DNA from 3 places in the Paenarthrobacter sp. NPDC089307 genome. Region 1 is predicted to be linked to each of the others. Evidence: riboswitches for the same ligand, from Rfam matches in the RefSeq annotation. Region 1 holds a riboswitch; each other region holds the start of a gene.
What was found. Region 1 has a riboswitch for cyclic di-AMP ahead of AB0N72_RS13275 (hypothetical protein). Riboswitches for the same ligand answer to the same signal wherever they lie in the genome.

Region 2: another riboswitch for cyclic di-AMP. It lies ahead of AB0N72_RS07990 (hypothetical protein); the one in region 1 lies ahead of AB0N72_RS13275 (hypothetical protein).
Region 3: another riboswitch for cyclic di-AMP. It lies ahead of AB0N72_RS06935 (C40 family peptidase); the one in region 1 lies ahead of AB0N72_RS13275 (hypothetical protein).

Annotation. Positions count from the first base shown of each region.
Region 1 covers NZ_JBFBHE010000005.1:89,416-95,111, forward strand. The annotation lists gene AB0N72_RS13265 (response regulator transcription factor) at 303-1,043, shown strand; gene AB0N72_RS13270 (HAMP domain-containing sensor histidine kinase) at 1,047-2,543, shown strand; cyclic di-AMP (ydaO/yuaA leader) riboswitch at 2,652-2,836, shown strand; gene AB0N72_RS13275 (hypothetical protein) at 2,840-3,694, shown strand; gene AB0N72_RS13280 (glycosyltransferase) at 3,876-5,234, shown strand; gene AB0N72_RS13285 (glycosyltransferase family 39 protein) at 5,231-5,696, shown strand, end outside.
Region 2 covers NZ_JBFBHE010000003.1:104,598-110,293, reverse strand. The annotation lists gene AB0N72_RS07995 (helix-turn-helix domain-containing protein) at 79-1,293, shown strand; gene AB0N72_RS07990 (hypothetical protein) at 1,482-2,690, opposite strand; cyclic di-AMP (ydaO/yuaA leader) riboswitch at 2,705-2,857, opposite strand; gene AB0N72_RS07985 (ATP-dependent DNA ligase) at 3,120-4,184, shown strand; gene AB0N72_RS07980 (DUF6480 family protein) at 4,194-4,457, opposite strand; gene AB0N72_RS07975 (alpha/beta hydrolase) at 4,602-5,387, opposite strand; gene AB0N72_RS07970 (hypothetical protein) at 5,472-5,696, opposite strand, start outside.
Region 3 covers NZ_JBFBHE010000002.1:662,688-668,383, reverse strand. The annotation lists gene AB0N72_RS06940 (M23 family metallopeptidase) at 1-804, shown strand, start outside; cyclic di-AMP (ydaO/yuaA leader) riboswitch at 943-1,111, shown strand; gene AB0N72_RS06935 (C40 family peptidase) at 1,116-1,847, shown strand; gene AB0N72_RS06930 (NlpC/P60 family protein) at 1,942-2,715, shown strand; gene AB0N72_RS06925 (HNH endonuclease) at 2,933-3,433, shown strand; gene AB0N72_RS06920 (NTP transferase domain-containing protein) at 3,476-4,405, shown strand; gene AB0N72_RS06915 (molybdopterin molybdotransferase MoeA) at 4,402-5,696, shown strand, end outside.

The sequences.
Region 1 (5,696 bases):
CGTTGCTGTGCGGAGGCTGTGCTGCGGAAATGGTCGGCCTGTGACATAGGAACTGCGGCGACCTCGGAGCTGCGGCGACCTGGGAGCTGCGGCCCGGCGTCGAGGGCCTTGTGCCTTCAGCACCCACTTTGCCGACGCCAAACCCGCAAAGTAACCCAAAAAGGGGTGCTCCCAAGGCCCAGCAGCTCCAAAGAGGGCGGGAAGGCACGCACGCGGGACTCCTACCTCGCTAGTGTTGACTTCACAGCGTCCTCACAGGACCGGCAAAGCGTCGGCAAACCAGCAGAACGGAGAGTTGTCCCATGGCCTCCCCGCACTCCATGACGAACAACCTTCCCCAGCTCTCCCACCCGGACGGCTCCCCCATCCGCGCCCTGGTGGTGGATGACGAACCCAGCCTTGCCGAACTCATGAGCATGGGCCTCCGGATGGCGGGGTGGTCGGTGGCTGTCGCCGGGGAGGGTCCCGCAGCCGTGAAGCTCGCAAAAGAGTTCCGCCCTGATGTCCTGGTACTCGATGTCATGCTGCCGGGATTCGACGGCGTGGAGGTCCTGAACCGCATCCGCGCCTTCGCCCCCAAAGTTCCAGCACTTTTCCTCACTGCCAAGGACGCCGTGCAGGACCGCATTGTTGGCCTGGCTGCCGGCGGCGACGATTACGTCACCAAACCCTTCAGCATGGAGGAGGTACTCCTCCGCCTCCACCGGCTGGTGCAGCGCTCCGGCGTGGCCGCCATGGACACCGCCGAACTGGTGGTGGGTGACCTGACCCTGAACGTGGACACCCGGGAAGTGACAAGGGCTGGAGAGGACATCACCCTCACCGCCACCCAGTTCGAACTCCTGCGCTACCTCATGGAAAACCCCAAACGAGTAGTCAGCAAGGCCCAGATCCTGGACCGCGTGTGGGACTACGACTTCGGCGGACAAGCCAACATCGTGGAGCTGTACATCTCCTACCTCCGCAAGAAGATCGAGTCCAACCACCCACCTATGATCCACACCGTCCGCGGTGCCGGATACGTCATCAAACCTGCGGACTAAGCGTTGAGTTCCCTCTCAGGGGTCGCCCGGACTACGCAGCGGAGTTGGTTGAACCCTTCCACGTGGCACTTGCGTACCCGCCTGGTACTGGTGGCGATGGCGCTGCTTGTGGCAATTTGCGGTGCCGTGGGCGTCATCAGCTACGCCTCGATGGACATGGTGTTCAACCGGCAACTGGACAAGCAGCTGGAGCAGGCGTCCAGCCGCGCGATTGACTTCGGCAGGCCGCCGTCGAGCTTTCCGAATTCGCCGTCCGGGAGGCCGGATCCGCTGGAGGCCCGTGGCCAGGCTGCCGGCACCCTGAACGCGCGAATCGTCGGATCCACTGTGCGTAGCTCGGGCCTGATCGATGCCCAGGGCAACCGGGTTTCCTTGTCAGGCGCCGACGAACGGGTTCTGCTCTCGCTCCCCCGGGACAGCCGCGCCGTTGACCGCTCCTTGTCCAACGGTGATTACCGCCTGGTGGCAGTGGAGACCTCCGGCGAGGTGATCGTGACCGGCCTTCCCTTGGCGGACAAGCAGGCCGCAGAGGCGTCGCTGGTCTGGACCATGGTGCTGGTTTCCCTTGGTGGCCTGGTGGTGATCGGCCTGGTGGGCACCGTGATCATCCGGCGGACGATGCGGCCTTTGGAGCAGCTCTCGGAGGTGGCGACCAAGGTTTCGCGCTTGCCTCTCGACGCCGGTGAGGTGGCGCTTGCGGTACGGGTACCGCCGTCGGCCTCCCATCCGGGAACTGAAGTGGGCAGCGTGGGTTACGCCCTGAACCAAATGCTGAACAACGTATCCAGTGCGCTGGAAGCCCGGCAGGAAAGCGAAACCAAAGTGCGGCAATTTGTGGCCGATGCCTCGCACGAACTGCGGACGCCACTGACTGCCATCCGCGGTTACACCGAGCTGCTGCGGATGACCGAGACCTTCACGGACGATGGCAGGAAGTCCCTTGCGCGGGTCCAAAGCCAGTCCGAACGGATGACAACGCTGGTGGAAGACCTCTTGCTGCTGGCACGGCTTGATGAAGGCCAGCCCGTGAAAGTCACGGACGTGGACCTGACACAGCTTGTGATAGAGACCGTGAGCGATGAGAAAGTCATGGCGCCGGACCATATCTGGCAACTGAGGCTGCCCGACGAACCCGTGACCGTCCGCGGTGATGCGACGCAACTGCACCAGGTGTTGGCCAACCTGCTGTCGAATGCCAGGAAGCACACGGATGCCGGCACCACGGTGGTCACCGGCGTCATGCTCTCAGCCGACGGCAGCGCAGTAGTGACCGTAACCGACAACGGCCCCGGCATTCCTGAGGATTTCCAAGGCCGGATTTTCTCCCGCTTTGCCCGGGCCGATGCCGCCCGATCAGGGTCCGAAGGCACCTCCGGCCTGGGCCTGTCGATCGTGGAATCGATCGTGGAAGCCCATGGCGGTAGCGTCGAAGTGACCTCCCGTCCCGGGCGCACGGAATTTGCCGTTCGCCTCCCCGCCGCCAACAGCGAACGAACGTAACGAATCCAGCAAGGCGACTCACCGGCGCCGTGATCTCTGTTACCTAAATGTGACTTCTGCGGAAACCTCCTGTACCGTCGAAAGGGTGGGTCGCCCCAAATGGCCCACATCCGGGATGCGCCGAGCTCTGCCACTTCCCGGAGTCCGTTCTTACTCCGAGGCAGAGACGGGGGACCCAGAGTCTCCGGGCCCAGGCATTTGCCGGCCCTAGGGGTGAAGCCGCAGCGTGACGCGCGGCCGGATGACCTCATCCGAACCCGACAGCTAACTCCGCAGGCGCTGAGAGGTAATCACACATGTCTGAATTTAACGATCAGACGCGCCATTCCGCGCGTCACCGCGACCAGAACGAAGCCCCGCTCACCAAGTCGCAGACCGTCCTCAAGAAGGCCGCCCGTGAGGGCAAGTCCGGCCACCGCATGTCCGTTGTGGCTGGCGTTATCGCCGCCGCGTTGGGCGTTGCTTCACTCGGAACCGCCGCGAACGCTGCCCTGACGCTTCCTGAAGCCAGCCGCGTGGCTGAGGCCCGGACCGCGGCCGAGGCCAGCAACAACAAGGCAGCCGAGGAGGCCGCAGCCGCCAAGAAGGCTGCCGACGAAAAGGCTGCAGCTGCCAAGGCCGCTGCGGACAAAGCCGCTGCCGACAAGGCTGCCGCCGACAAAGCCGCCGCCGACAAGGCAGCTGCTGACCAGGCCGCTGCCGCGCAGGCAGCAGCCGAGAAGGCCGCCGCTGACCAGGCCGCCGCAGAAAAAGCTGCCGCTGACGCCGCCGCCAAGCAAGCAGCCGACGCCGCTGCTGCCGCCGCAGAGGCCGCGGCCGCCGCAGCTGCCCCCAAGGCTGTGGATGACCCCGCAGCAGCCAAGGCCTACGCCGCCAGCATTCTTGGCAGCTACGGCTGGAGCGCCTCTGAGATGACGGCGCTGAACACGCTCTGGGAGAAGGAATCCGGTTGGCGGACCACTGCCACCAACGCTTCCAGCGGCGCCTACGGTATTGTCCAGTCGCTTCCGGCCGGCAAGATGGCCTCTGCCGGTGCTGACTGGCAGACCAACTACCAGACCCAGATCAAGTGGGGCCTGAACTACATCAAGGAACGCTACGGATCCCCGTCAGCTGCCCTGGCCTTCCACTTGGCCAACAACTGGTACTAAGCCAGAAAACTTGATCGCCGCCCCGGTTACCGCCGTTCGCACCAGTTCCAACCGGTGCGGGCAGCGGAGACCGGGGCGGCTTTCGCATATCCCGGCACAACCTCACGGCCCCATACAGTTACACAGTCATGTCACAGCTTCCGCCTAAAGCCCTCACAATCGGCGGCACCACTCTGGATCCATGACGCTCATAGATCCCGCCCCCAGTGCGCTGCCGAACCCCGCCCATGCGGGGCACCCCGCCGCTCCTGCCCTGCCCGTTCGGCAGCCGCGGCGCTCTCCCGTTGACACCCGGACCACGGTTCCTGTCCTGGACGTCACCATCCCCGTCCACAACGAGGAAAGGGACCTTGAGGAATGCCTGCGCCGCCTGCACGTCCACCTCACGGAGACATTTCCACATACTTTCCGCATCACCGTGGCAGACAACGCCAGCACGGACAGCACGCTTAGGATCGCCGAGCGCATGGCCCGCGAACTGCCCCAACTCACCGTCAAGCGATTCGAAGAGAAGGGCCGGGGCAACGCCCTCCGTCAAGTCTGGCTGGCATCGCCATCTCCGGTCCTGGCGTACATGGATGTGGATCTGTCCACTGACCTCGCCGCTCTGGCACCGCTCCTGGCGCCCCTGATCTCCGGCCACTCAGACCTGGCAATCGGCACCCGGCTGGCCCGCACGTCCCGCGTAGTCCGCGGACCCAAGCGCGAGTTCGTCTCCCGGAGCTACAACGTCCTGCTGCACACCGTGATGGGGGCACGTTTCTCCGACGCCCAGTGCGGTTTCAAAGCCATCCGCGCGGACGTGGCACACCGGCTGCTGCCGCACACCCTGGACAACGCCTGGTTCTTCGACACCGAACTCCTGGTGGTGGCCGAGCGCTGCGGCCTTCGAGTCCACGAGGTCCCGGTGGACTGGACGGACGATCCCAACTCAAGCGTCGACGTCGTACGAACCGCCCTGGCCGACCTCCGCGGCATGACGCGCCTGACGCGCGACCTCGTGACGGGCCGCATCCCGGTCCCCGAACTCCGGGCAGCGTTGGCCCGCGGTCCCCTGCCTGCGTCCTCGCGCACCTCCGAGTCGACGCCACGCAGCAGCCTTTTCGGGCAGCTGGTCCGCTTCGGATTCATCGGCGCCGCCTCCACCGTGGCCTACCTGCTGATCTTCCTGTCCTGCCGCGGCTTCATGGACCCGCAGCTGGCGAATTTCGTGGCGCTGATCATCACCGCGATTGCCAACACCGCCGCCAATCGCCGCTTCACGTTCGGCATCCACGGCGGGAACGCTGCCCGGCACCACTTTGAGGGATTGATCGTGTTCGGCATCGGCCTGGCGCTCACCTCCGGTGCGCTCGCCCTGGTGCACGGAACCACGACGCCGGACCGCTGGCTTGAGGTGGCCACCGTAGTCGGCGCCAACCTCGTGGCGACCGCGGCAAGGTTCCTGCTCTTCCGGTTATGGGTCTTCCGAAAGCCGGCACAAGCAACTACGCCCGCTGCCATGAGGACCGACGAGGACAACGAGGTGGCAGCGAAATGATCACCGCACTTCAGCCAAGCAATACGGCCGCAAGCAACCACCCCGCGACCCCAAGCAACAGGCAAACGCGAATCCAACGGATCGTGTTCGGCTGCCAGGCGCGCTGGGTCCGCCCGTCCGCCGCCGGACTCTTGGTGGCCACAGCCATCCTTTATCTCTGGAATCTTGCTGCCACCGGCTACGGCAACTCCTTCTATGCCGCCGCCATCCAAGCAGGCACCAAGGACTGGACTGCACTCCTCTTCGGCTCCCTCGACCCCGGCAACGCCATCACCGTGGACAAACCACCGGCGTCCCTCTGGATTCCCGCACTCTCCGGCAGGATATTCGGCTTCTCCCCCACCAGCATGTTGGTCCCGCAGGCACTCATGGGGGTTGCCGCCGTCGGACTCTTGTATTTGTCGGTAAAGCGCGTATCGGGAGCCGCAGCTGGTCTTATGGCCGGGGCGGCGCTGGCCCTGA
Region 2 (5,696 bases), on a different contig from region 1:
AGGGAGTTTTTGTGCGTAGCTCGACATTTGTCGAGTGCTGGAGCGTCAAGTGTCGCCTGCTGTTGGTACGCTTTTTGGATGCAGCAGGACGTGGAACAGATCGTTGAGCGCGTGGCGCTGAAGCTTGGCCGCGGGCTGTCCCTGGAGGACCTCGACGGCGTCCTGCTCGCCTACAGCTCCAACCAATCCCACGCCGACCGCGTCCGCGTGAACTTCCTGCTCAGCAAGCGCGTCCCCAGCGACGTCAGCGCCTGGCAACTGTCCCACGGCATCTCCACCGCCGTCCGTCCCGTGGTGGTTCCCGCCAACGACGAACTCGGGATGCTGGGCCGCGTTTGCGTGCCGCTGCTGGTCCGCGGTTTCCGCGTGGGCTACTTATGGGTGCAGCAGGACCTTGAGGAGCAAAGCGCGACGGCGATCCTCGCCCAGTTGCCCGGCGTACGTGACGAACTGGACCTGTTGGCCGGCTTGCTCCTGGACTCGAACACAGCCGAGTCCGAGTTCCGGCGCAGGCGCGAGCAGGAGTTCCTCTCGGCATGCGGCGGAGAGTCCAACGCCGTCGCGGCCGTGGCCGGTTGGAAGGAAATCCAAGGCCGCGGTCCCTGGCAACTGGTGACCATCCTGGACGCCGACGGTGCCCGGTCCGACGTCGATCCCATCGCGGCAACCCTCACGCACCGGTCCGCCGCGCTGCAGTCGACCATTGGCGTCAACCCCGCGCTGTTCAGCGCCGGCACGGAAACTCACTCGGTGGTCCTGTTCCGGGAATCCGGCGGCCGGGCCGACCACGCCCAGGTCCTGGTCCACTATCAGCTTGAGCTCGCCAAGCGCGCCGGCAGGACCGTGGACAGGGTCATCCTGGGGATCAGCGAGCCGTTCCACGTGATTCGCCAATTGGCGGGGGCCTACCGCCAGTCCAAGGTTGCCGCCCAGGCTGCCGCTGTGGACGCCCAGCTGGGGGAGTTGGTGGACAGCCGCTCCGTGGGGGTCTACCAGCTCTTTGACCGTTTGCTGGCGCCAGGAGGCTGGGACGACACCGGTTCCGTGCATTTCAGGACGCTCGAGGACCAGGACAAGAACGGTGAACTCCTGCCGGTCCTTGAATTGCTGTATGACAACGACGGCGCGGTTCAGGACGTTGCAGCCAAACTTCACCTCCACAGGAGCAGCATCTACAACCGCCTCGGCCGGATCCGCCAACTTATCGGTGCGGATCCGTTGAATGGCGCGATCCGCCTCGAACTGCACGCTGCGCTGAAGGCGCGACGCTGGGCCGGGAGGCCCCGGATCTGAACCTTGGGCAATCAACGCGGAAGAGGCAGGCACCGTGGGTGCCTGCCTCTTTCGTTTCAGCCTTTAGGAGCGCTTCAGCCGTTGGCAACTCCAGCGGCCCATCCGGCGCCGGAAGGTGGCCGTGCGGCTGCTGCTGCAGTACCTGCCATGCCATCCGGTGTGCACGTTGGTGCGGGGCATCCGGGTGCTCACTGCAACGCCTTTTGGGCGGCGTCAAGGAGTGATTCCAAGGTGCTGGCCTGTGGCTTGACGGTGGCGCTGGGACTGCCGGTTGGCCGGGGCTTGGGGGTCTCGGTCTGCGTCGGAGTCGGCGTCGGAGTGGCAGTCGGCGGAGCCGGTGTGGGCGTCGGCGTCGGGGTTGCCGTGGCCGGCGGTGTGGTGACCGTGTCAGAGGGCACGTCGCTGGGAGCAGGTGCAGGCTGTGCCGGGGCCGGCGTAGCCGTTCCGGGCGCTGGCGCCGCAACTGGCGGCACCGCAGCGGCCGCCGAGGGGACCCAGACAGGGGCAGCCAGCGAGACGTGCGGTGAGGGAACCGACGACGGCGAAACCTCGGCGGGTTCCTCCGGTACCGTGCCAGGCTGGCCCGCCTGGGACGAAGCCGAGCCCGACGAAGATGGGGAGGAGGCCGTGGTGTAGGAAGCGCGGGGTGCCGGGGCGGCCGAGCCCGTTTGCCGGTCCTGGCCGTCCTTGCTGCCGCCGGCTTCCTGAGTGGGGGATTCCTGCCCGAAGAACGGAAGTTCCAACGCTTGCCCCAGCCCGCCTGCAGTCAGCACCAAGCCCAGTGCGCCTGCAATGACTGCCATGCGCTGGCTCATGTGCTTCACGGACGCGGCTTTCTGCAGGACAGCTTGCGGCTCGCGGTCAAAAGCAGATGTAGCCCGGAAGCTTGCTGCGGTCACCGGCGCCGGCGTCACGACGCGGGCTGTTGCCGACGATGATGCTGCGGCGGCTTCCTCGCGTGGAGCAACGACCGGAATGGCTGCGGTGGCCGGTTCAGGCAGATCCTGTTTCGGGCTGGCAGGCCGGACGATGGGAATGGCCGCCGTTGGAGGACCCGGCGTGGTCGACACCGGGGCTGCGGCGGCTTCGATCACTGGAATGGCTGCCGTCGCCGGTTCGGGGAGGGCAGGGCTGCCCGCGTTGGGTTCCACCGGATCTGCGTTGGGTTCCACTGGCTCGATCACGGCCTTGGCTGCCCGTTCCCGCTCAGCGGCCCGGGCGGCCGCGCGCGTGGTGGGGGCGGCTGCGGCTGGTGCCACCTGGGTGGGGATTGCCGCGGTGGCGGCTTCCGGCGTCGTACTTTCTGCTCCGGTGACCTGTCCGCTGGGTTGGGCCCGACGGCGTCCGGTTGGCTTGGTGCGCTCGCGCTCCAGTTGTGCGCGGCGCGAATTTTCCATGGTTGGGGACATGGTTGTTGCCTCTCAACGCCTGCGAGGTTAGCTGTCGGGTTCGGACGAGGCCGTCCGGCCGCGTGGTGCGGCTTCACCCCAAGGGCTTGTGGAGAAAACAAGCCCGGGAAACTGTGGGTCCCCCGTCTCTGCCGCGGGTCTGGCGGATCCTGGATTGCGGCAGAGCCCGGCGTCAATCCAGAAGCGGCCCAGCGGAGATTCGGGTCGCCCTACGACCGTACAGGAGGCGGAAAGTAAAGTCACATTAATGTAACGGGCGGTAGGTCGCCCCTTGCGGGAGGGTCCTACCGCTTAGGGTTCGGGGCTGGTGAAAGCCCTGCCAGGAGCGTCGGAATTCCGAGGACTGCCCCCAACACGGCCAAGATATCCATGGCCCAACACTAGCCTTCTGCCCGTACTGGCCGGTAGACATGAGCTATGGATCTACCAGTGATGCCGCCCATTTCGCCCATGCTCGCCAAATCTGTCCCCGCAATCCCCGAGGTAGGGCATTACGAGCCGAAGTGGGACGGCTTCCGGACCATCGTCTTCAAGGATGGGGATGAGATCATCCTGGGCAGCCGCAATGAGAAGCCCATGACCCGCTATTTCCCGGAGCTCGTGGAGGCCTTGAAGCGGAACCTCCCGGACAAATGCGTGATCGACGGCGAGATCGTCATGATCGAGGGCAACCGGCTTGAGTTCGAGGTGCTGCAGCAGAGGATCCATCCCGCGGACAGCCGGGTGCGGATGCTTGCAGAGAAGACCCCGGCGTCCCTGGTCGCCTTCGACATCCTCGCGCTCGGCGACGAAGACCTGACGGGCAAGCCGTTTTCGGAGCGTCGTGCCGTCCTGGAGCGGGCACTGGCCAAAGCCGAGCCACCCATCTACGTCACGCCTGCTGTGACCGACTTGGAGCGTGCGCAGGAATGGTTCGTGCAGCTCGAAGGCGCAGGGCTGGACGGGATTCTCTCCAAGCCCCTGGACGGGACGTACCAGCCGAACAAGCGGGTGATGTTCAAGACCAAGCACGAACGCACCGCCGACTGCGTGGTGGCCGGATTCCGCTGGCACAAGACGGCGAAGGTTGTGGGGTCGATGCTGCTGGGCCTCTACGATGACTCGGGGCGGCTCCACCACGTGGGCGTCGTAGCGTCATTCCCCATGGCAAAACGGGAAGCCTTGGTGGCTGAGCTCGAACCGTATCAGGTGGAGTTTGCCGAGCACCCCTGGGGCGAGTGGGCCAGCCAGGAGGACGCTCCCGGGGGTTCGAGGATGCCCGGCGGCCAGAGCAGGTGGAGTGCCGGCAAGGACTTCTCCTTCGTCCCCCTGCGCCCCGAACTGGTGATTGAGGTGGCCTACGACTACATGGAGGGCGATCGGTTCCGCCACACGACGCAGTTTCGCCGGTGGCGGCCGGACCGGACCCCTGAGAGTTGCACGTACTCCCAGTTGGAAGAACCTGCCGAGTACGATCTCGGGCAGATATTGAGCCTCCCGTAGGTGCCGGTACTACTCTTCGTGCCCCTGGTCGCTGCTCATGCTGCCTTCGGCGGGCGGGGTTTCTCCCGGTGGCACTCCGCCGCCCGGCTCCAGCCCCGTGATATTTCCGTCCAAGGGGTCCGGGTTGGCTGAGGATGCGGGGTCGTCGTCCTCGTCCTGGCGCATGTCGGGGTCTTCGTGGATGCTGTCGGCCTCGGCAGTGGTGTCGATGGGTCCGGTAGCACCGCTCACGCCGAAGGTCTGCGGATCGTCTTCCGGGTCATAGCTGGTCATGGTGGCACCCTTTCGTAAGCAGACTTACTAATTTGCTGGCCCCGCCAGCCTAGCCTGATTCGGCCGAACCCAACAAGGGCACCCGGGTGCGCGCCGGCGTCGTTCCTGAGCGGCCAGGCGCCCAGCGCTCAAGCGGCCGGCCGCTTAGCGGTGCTGCGTTGTAGCGGTAACGAAGCTGCGGATGGCATCTGCCACGGCCTTGGGCCGCATGTGCTGGGCCACGTGCCCGACGCCGGGAATCTCCACCAGGCGACCCTGCGCCACAGCCCTGGAGAGCCGCAGCGACCACTCCGGCCCCGCTACATGGTCGCGGCTTCCCCGCAGAATCAACACGGGGACCTTTATCCGGGAGAGGCGATCCTCCGTGGGGTATTCCATCATCACGGGCAGCTCGGTGAAGTACCAGCGGGGTCCGCAGCGAAGATAGTCAGACAAGACGATCCAGTTGGACGACGGGCTCTCGCGAAGGATGCCATCGAGGGTCAGGGCGAGGGATTGGCGCATGAGGTTCTTGTGCCGGGAATCAACAACCGGACCCATCAGCACCACGTGCCGCGCGGCTTCGGGCCGGTGCAGGGCAGCCTCGATAGCGAACTGCACCCCCATGGAGTGGCCCACCAGGATGTAGGAATCAATCCCGCGGGATGCCAGGGCCTCGGCAATGAATGCGCCGTAGTCCTCAACTGACAGCTGCCGTTCCGGCCGGGGAGTGCCCGCGAAGCCCGGAAGGTCCAGTGAGTAGGTCGGTGCAGCCGCGGCCAGGACGGCGTGGAGCCGGGCAAGGTACCGGTGCGACACCCCAATCCCGTGGATGAGGACGTACGCAGGCGTGGCATCCGAGGCCTCGCCCGGCGCCGGAGTGCCCTCCTTCCAGAGGATACGTCCGCTCAGGCCGAGGACCTCGACGTCGGCGGACACCAGTGCGCTCATGCGGGCCAAGCCATGGAAGGAAACCTAAAAGCCATACAGCTATTGAACAGCATGCTGTTGGTTGGTGATGACGCGGGAGTGCGGCTAGTCCCGGGCGTCGTCCGATTCGGTGGGGTCCGCTGCCGGATGTGAAGGGTCAGGTGCGGCGGCCGCTTCAGCGGCTTCCCGGCGTCGTGCGATTTTCGATTCGGTCCACATGGTCACCGCCACGAACACCGTGCACGCGAACATGAAGGTAGCAACAAAGTTCAATCCCATGGCCGAGCCCAAGGGTATGGCAAGGGCAAGCGCAGCCAAACCGGCCACGAT
Region 3 (5,696 bases), on a different contig from region 1:
GCGTCCGGCCCCGCTACTGAGCTGCGGCCAGCCCGCGTCGTATCGGAGATCCGGCCCCGCGACACCGAACGCCAGGTGCGCCGCCGTAAGAGCCCGTTGCGCCAGGTTGCCGACTTCGCCGCAGCAAGTGGCGTCGGGCAGAAAGCCGGAGTGGCGCTTGCCGCCACCGGCCTTGCCCTGACTGTCGGACTGCCCGCCACCAGCCCGGTCATGGCCACATCGGAATCGGGCCAGACCGAGTCTGCCCTCTCCGTTGCGGGCGCCGTAGGCAGCCAGCCCGAGGTCTCCGCGGCAGCATCAGCCAAAATCGACTTCAGCCGTGCAGCCGTCGCTACCGCAGCGGACCCCGACGGAAAGCTGAAGCAACTGCTCAGCGCCCAGTCTGCAGGCAGCATCCAGCGCGATTCTTCCGCCGGCACCCTGGGCAGCCCCCTCGACTCCCTGGTGACCGCGTCTCCTTTCGGCTACCGCGTCAGCCCACTCACTGGCGGCACCGGTGACTTCCACCGCGGCCAGGACTTCGTTGCCCAGTGCGGTACCGCCGTCCACGCGGCCGCAGCCGGCAAAGTGACTTTCGCCGGGTGGCACGAGTACGGCGGAGGCAACCGCGTGGTCGTGGACCACGGCAATGGCCTCGAGACCACGTACAACCACCTGTCGTCCTTCAACGTCCAGGTAGGCCAGACGGTCAACCGCGGCGACACCGTAGCCCTGAGTGGCACCACTGGCGCGTCCACGGGTTGCCACCTGCACTTTGAGGTCCAGGTCAACGGCGAGGTCGTTGACCCCATGGGCTGGCTCTAAGCCACGTGATGGTGCCCTCTCGCATTGATGACGGGCCTCGTGACCTGAATGTGACATTCGCTTTCAATTGTTATAACCTTCAGAGCGCATCGGCTTTTTAGGGGGCCGGTGCACTTGAGTGGATTGCCTAGCTCTGCCACCACTCGAGTTCCGTTCGCAAAAATCGTCTGGCAGGGGCGGGGGAACCACTTCTGGTCTTCATCTGAAGGCCTTGGGGTTAAGTCGCAAAGTTTCCCGTGAAGCAGCGCGGCCGGATGACTCCCATCCGAATCCGACAGCTCACCTCGCAGGCATTGGGAGAGGCTACCTACGTGTCATCACGCACTACCCCTGCGCGCCACCGCGCTGAAACGGTTCGTACGAACCCGTTGAACACTCTTTCGAAAGCTGTTTCTTCGAACGCCGGTACCGTAGGCCGCCAGGCCGCCGTGCTGGCAGCAGCCTCGGGCCTCGTCCTCACTGTCGGATTGCCGGCCCACGCCGCTGACACCGATGTTTCCACGTCGGAGGTCTCCAGCACCCAGCAGCTGGCCGCAACCGCAGTGGTCACCGCAGAGCCGACAGCCACCGTTTCCTTCGAGAGCCCGACCGTGGCCACCCAGGAAGCCCCCAAGATCGTCCAGCGTGCGGCCCAAGTCACCGAGCGTGCTGCTGACGACGCCACCGCGCTCACGGCCCAGTCCTCCGAAGCCAAGGAATCCGCCTCAAGCGCTGCAGCCTCCGGGCTTGCTGCCATCGCCTACACCGGAATCGGTTCGCCCTACGTTTGGGGCGGCACCACTCCCAACGGCTGGGACTGCTCCGGTTTCACCCAGTGGGTCTACGCCCAGGCCGGCATCAGCATCCCCCGCGTCAATGCCTGGACGGCGATGAAGCCCACCAGCACCCCCCAGCCTGGTGACCTGGTCATGCAGAACGGCGGTGCGCACGTTGGCATCTACGTTGGCAACGGCATGATGATCAGCGCCTTGAACCCCAGCCAGGGAACCCTGCTGCACTCCGTGGCTTCCACCGGCACGTCTTCGTTCTTCACCCTCCGCTAAAACAACCCGATTCGGGGCCCGCTGGCCTACCCCTGCCAGCTGACCCACTACCCGTGGGTACCCCAACTGCCTCCGGATACGAAAGAGAAAAACAATGACCAGTGCAAACAAAGTTGCACGGCACCGCGCTGAGGCCCCCAAGACCAGCTCGCTTGCCGTCATCGCAAAGGCTGTCACCGCTAACGCCGGTGGCGTCGGCCGTCAGGCAGCAGTCATCGCCGCCGCATCAGGTTTGGTGCTGACAAGCGGTATCGCCGCCAATGCTGCTGAATCCAACGTGGACCGCGAATCGACGTCGACGACCGCCCTGGATGTCCAGTCGGTTGCCCAGGCCACCATCGCCGCTGATTCCACGGTTGCCATCTCTTACGAGCGCCCCGTTGTCACCACGGTGGAAGCTCCGGCACCCGTGGTTGAAGAAGCTCCGGCAAAGGTTGAGGCCAAGGCCTCCAAGACCACCACGGCTCCGGCCACCAATGCCAATGTGGCAGTAAGCGCCGCCACCCCGGCGCCTGCCGCTCCGGCTGCTTCCAGCGGACTCGGCGCAGCCATTGCCGCTGCCGCCTACGCCCAGCTCGGCGTGACGCAGGACTGCACCATGCTGGTGACCAACTCCCTGGCAGCCGTCGGCATCCACTTCCACGACTGGCCGGCCGGTTACCTCTCCCTGGGCCGCACCGTCAGTGCAGCTGAAGCACAGCCCGGCGACCTCGCTTACTACGCCAACGGCGGTTTGGCCGGACAGGCCCACATTGCTGTATACGTTGGCAACGGCATGGCAGTCCACGGTGGATGGAACGGATCCACCACGGCACTGTTCAGCGTCAACGTCGGCTCCGGACCGGTATTCATCCGCGTCAACGGCTAGCCATTAGCTCCCAGGAACACCCCGCAGGCCCAGGCCGGCGGGGTGTTCTGCTTTAACCAGGTGTGAACTTTTGCGGACACTGTGAGCGAAACGACAAATAAATTCGTTGATACGGCATATAAGTGCTTACTCTTGTGTTGTCGATCCACAGCCCGTACATGCAGAGGGCAGCCGGCCCTCGTGCCCCTGACGGGTGCGGCCGTGAAGAGGTACGTGCATGCGCACACTCGTTCTGAATGCTGGATATGAACCGCTGGCGGTTATTACCTTCCGCCGGGCGCTGGTCCTTGTGCTCACTGGGAAAGCTAGCGTAGTGGCCGAAGGCGACGAGCCTGTCGTCGGGCCACAGGAGATTCTCGGACGCCCCTCCGTGATCCTCCTCAACCGCTACATCCGTCCCAAGTACAACAGGATCACTGCCGTGAGCCGCCGCGGGGTTCTTCGCCGCGACGGACACCGTTGCGCCTATTGCGGGAAAACAGCCCACACCATAGACCACGTCCACCCCAAATCCAGGGGCGGCGCGGATTCCTGGGAAAACCTGGTTGCGGCGTGCTTGAAATGCAACAACGCCAAGAGCGACCATACATTGGCCGAAATGGGCTGGAAGCTCCGTTTCAAACCCGGTGTGCCCCAGGGGACCATGTGGCAGATCAAAGAACTCGAGAAACCTGCGCCGGACTGGGACCCGTTCCTGTTGCCGGAATCCGCTGCCTGATCGATTTCCATTGACCTCCGCCCGTCCGGGTACTCTGGGCGGATGGAGTTCAACGCCGTGATATTGGCGGGTGGCAGGGCCACCCGCCTCGGTGGCGTGCCCAAGCCGACATTGGAGTACGACGGCGGCACCCTCCTTTCGCGTGCACTGCAGGCGGCACGTGGTGCGGAAGCTGTGGTTGTGGTGGGTCCGGACGTTTACGGTGATGCACTGCCCGACGCAGTCCTGATGGCGCGTGAGGAGCCAGCCTTCGCAGGGCCAGCCGCGGCAATCGAGGCCGGCTTGGCCGCCCTCAAAGCCGCCGGATCGAGGTGCGATTGGACGCTGGTTCTGGCTTGCGATATGCCCAAGGCCTCGGAGGGAGTCAGCCGCTTGTGGGAGGCACTCGCGGTGCATCCCGCCATGGAAGGGTCCGCGGTGGAAGGGGTCATGGCGGTGTCTGCCGATGGCCGCAAACAACCCTTGCTGGGGGTTTACAGCACCGTCGCCTTGGAACGGGAAGTGGAGTTGGCTTCGCGGGGCTCCGGCGTGTCGCAAGGTTCAGCGTTAACGAACTCTTCAGTGTTCAAGCTGCTTGCTAGGCTGAACCTGCTGGAGGTTGACGTCCCCGCAGGCTCTACGGACGATGTGGATACGTGGGAAGACGCCGCGGCCCTGGGTATTGACTACAAGTTGGAGGCGGACGTGAAGAGCCAGGAAGAGACGCTCGAGGATTGGTGCCGCACGCTGCTGCAGGCGTTTGAGCTTGAGGGCGTGGATGTGGACATCAACGAGGTACTTGCTGTGGCAGGAGTGGCCGCGCATTCGGTGGTCCGACCCGCCGCGCCGCTGACTACCTTCATTGCCGGGTATGCCGCCGGAATGGCCCGCGGTATTGGCCAGGCCAGCGATGACGCCTCAATGAACGCTGCCCTGGAACTGGCAAGGAAAATAGCCAAGGAGTACTCGGAATCCGGGACTGACGCCGAATGACGGAGGCCCCCGGCGAGGGCCACCACGCGGCGCACACATGGCAGGAGGCCCGGCAGCGAGCGTTCGATGCCGCCACTCCCATACCGCCGGGCCCGGTTCCGCTGAAGGCAGCGCTTGGCCGCACATTGGCTTCGGATGCGTTGGCGATACAGGACATGCCCCACTACGCCTCCTCCGCCATGGACGGCTGGGCAATAAATGGAAGCGGCCCATGGATCCTCAGTGAGCCTGGCCTGAGGCTGGCACCCCACCAGGCGTGCCCGATTGTCACCGGCGGCCTGGTTCCTCCTGGTACCAAGGCGGTTTTGCGCAGCGAAAGCGGTGTCATCACGACGGACGACGACGGCCTGCCGGTTCTCGCGCTGGGCGGCGCCGCCAAGCCGGGGGAGCCCCGTAACGGCCAGCACATCCGTAAAGCTGCCGAAGAGGCCGCCGAAGGTGACGTCCTGCTCAAGGCGGGGACCCTGCTGAACCCTGCACACATCGCCCTCGCGGCTCTCGCCGGCCTGGACCATCTGGACGTCCTTGGGAAACCTTTGGTCCGGTTCCTCTTGACCGGTTCGGAGGTAGTGGAGCGGGGGATACCGCAGCCGGGACAGGTCAGGGACACCTTTGGGCCGCAACTGGGCGCGGTGGTGGAACTCCTGGGCGGTATTGCAGGGGAACAACTCCGGGTCGGCGACAACTACGAGGAATGGATGGGAGCGCTCCAGGACACGGAGCCGGCACCGGGGGAACCGGAGGCAGAAGCGGAGCCGCCTGCCGACGTCGTCATTACTACTGGTGGAACGGGGCGGTCCGGTACGGACCATTTCAGGAGGGCTGTGGCCGAACTTGGGGGCCGCCTGCTGATTGATGGCATTGCCATGCGGCCTGGGCATCCGGCTGTCCTTGCCGAGTTGCCGGATGGGCGTTTCGTGGTGGGGCTGCCCGGCAACCCCTTGGCCGCGATGATGGCTTTGTTCACTGTGGGTGGACCGTTGCTGGCAGCGCTGGGCCACGGGCGACTGGAAGCAACAAACGAAGTTCCCTGCGGCACCACCATCGACGCCGATCCGGGGCGGACACGGCTGATGCCCTTCAAGGTGGTGTACGGCCTGGCGTCGCCGGCCCAGCACACGGGGCCGGGCATGATGCGCGGACTGGCTGGTGCTGACGGAGTGATGGTGGTACCTCCGCACGGGGTCCAGTTGGGTGAGCCGGTGGCTGCCTTCGCGTTGCCGTGGGGAAAGCCGCTGCCCGTGCCGAAGCCGGCCGGGGACAAGCCGCGGAAAGCGCCAGCCCGGACCCA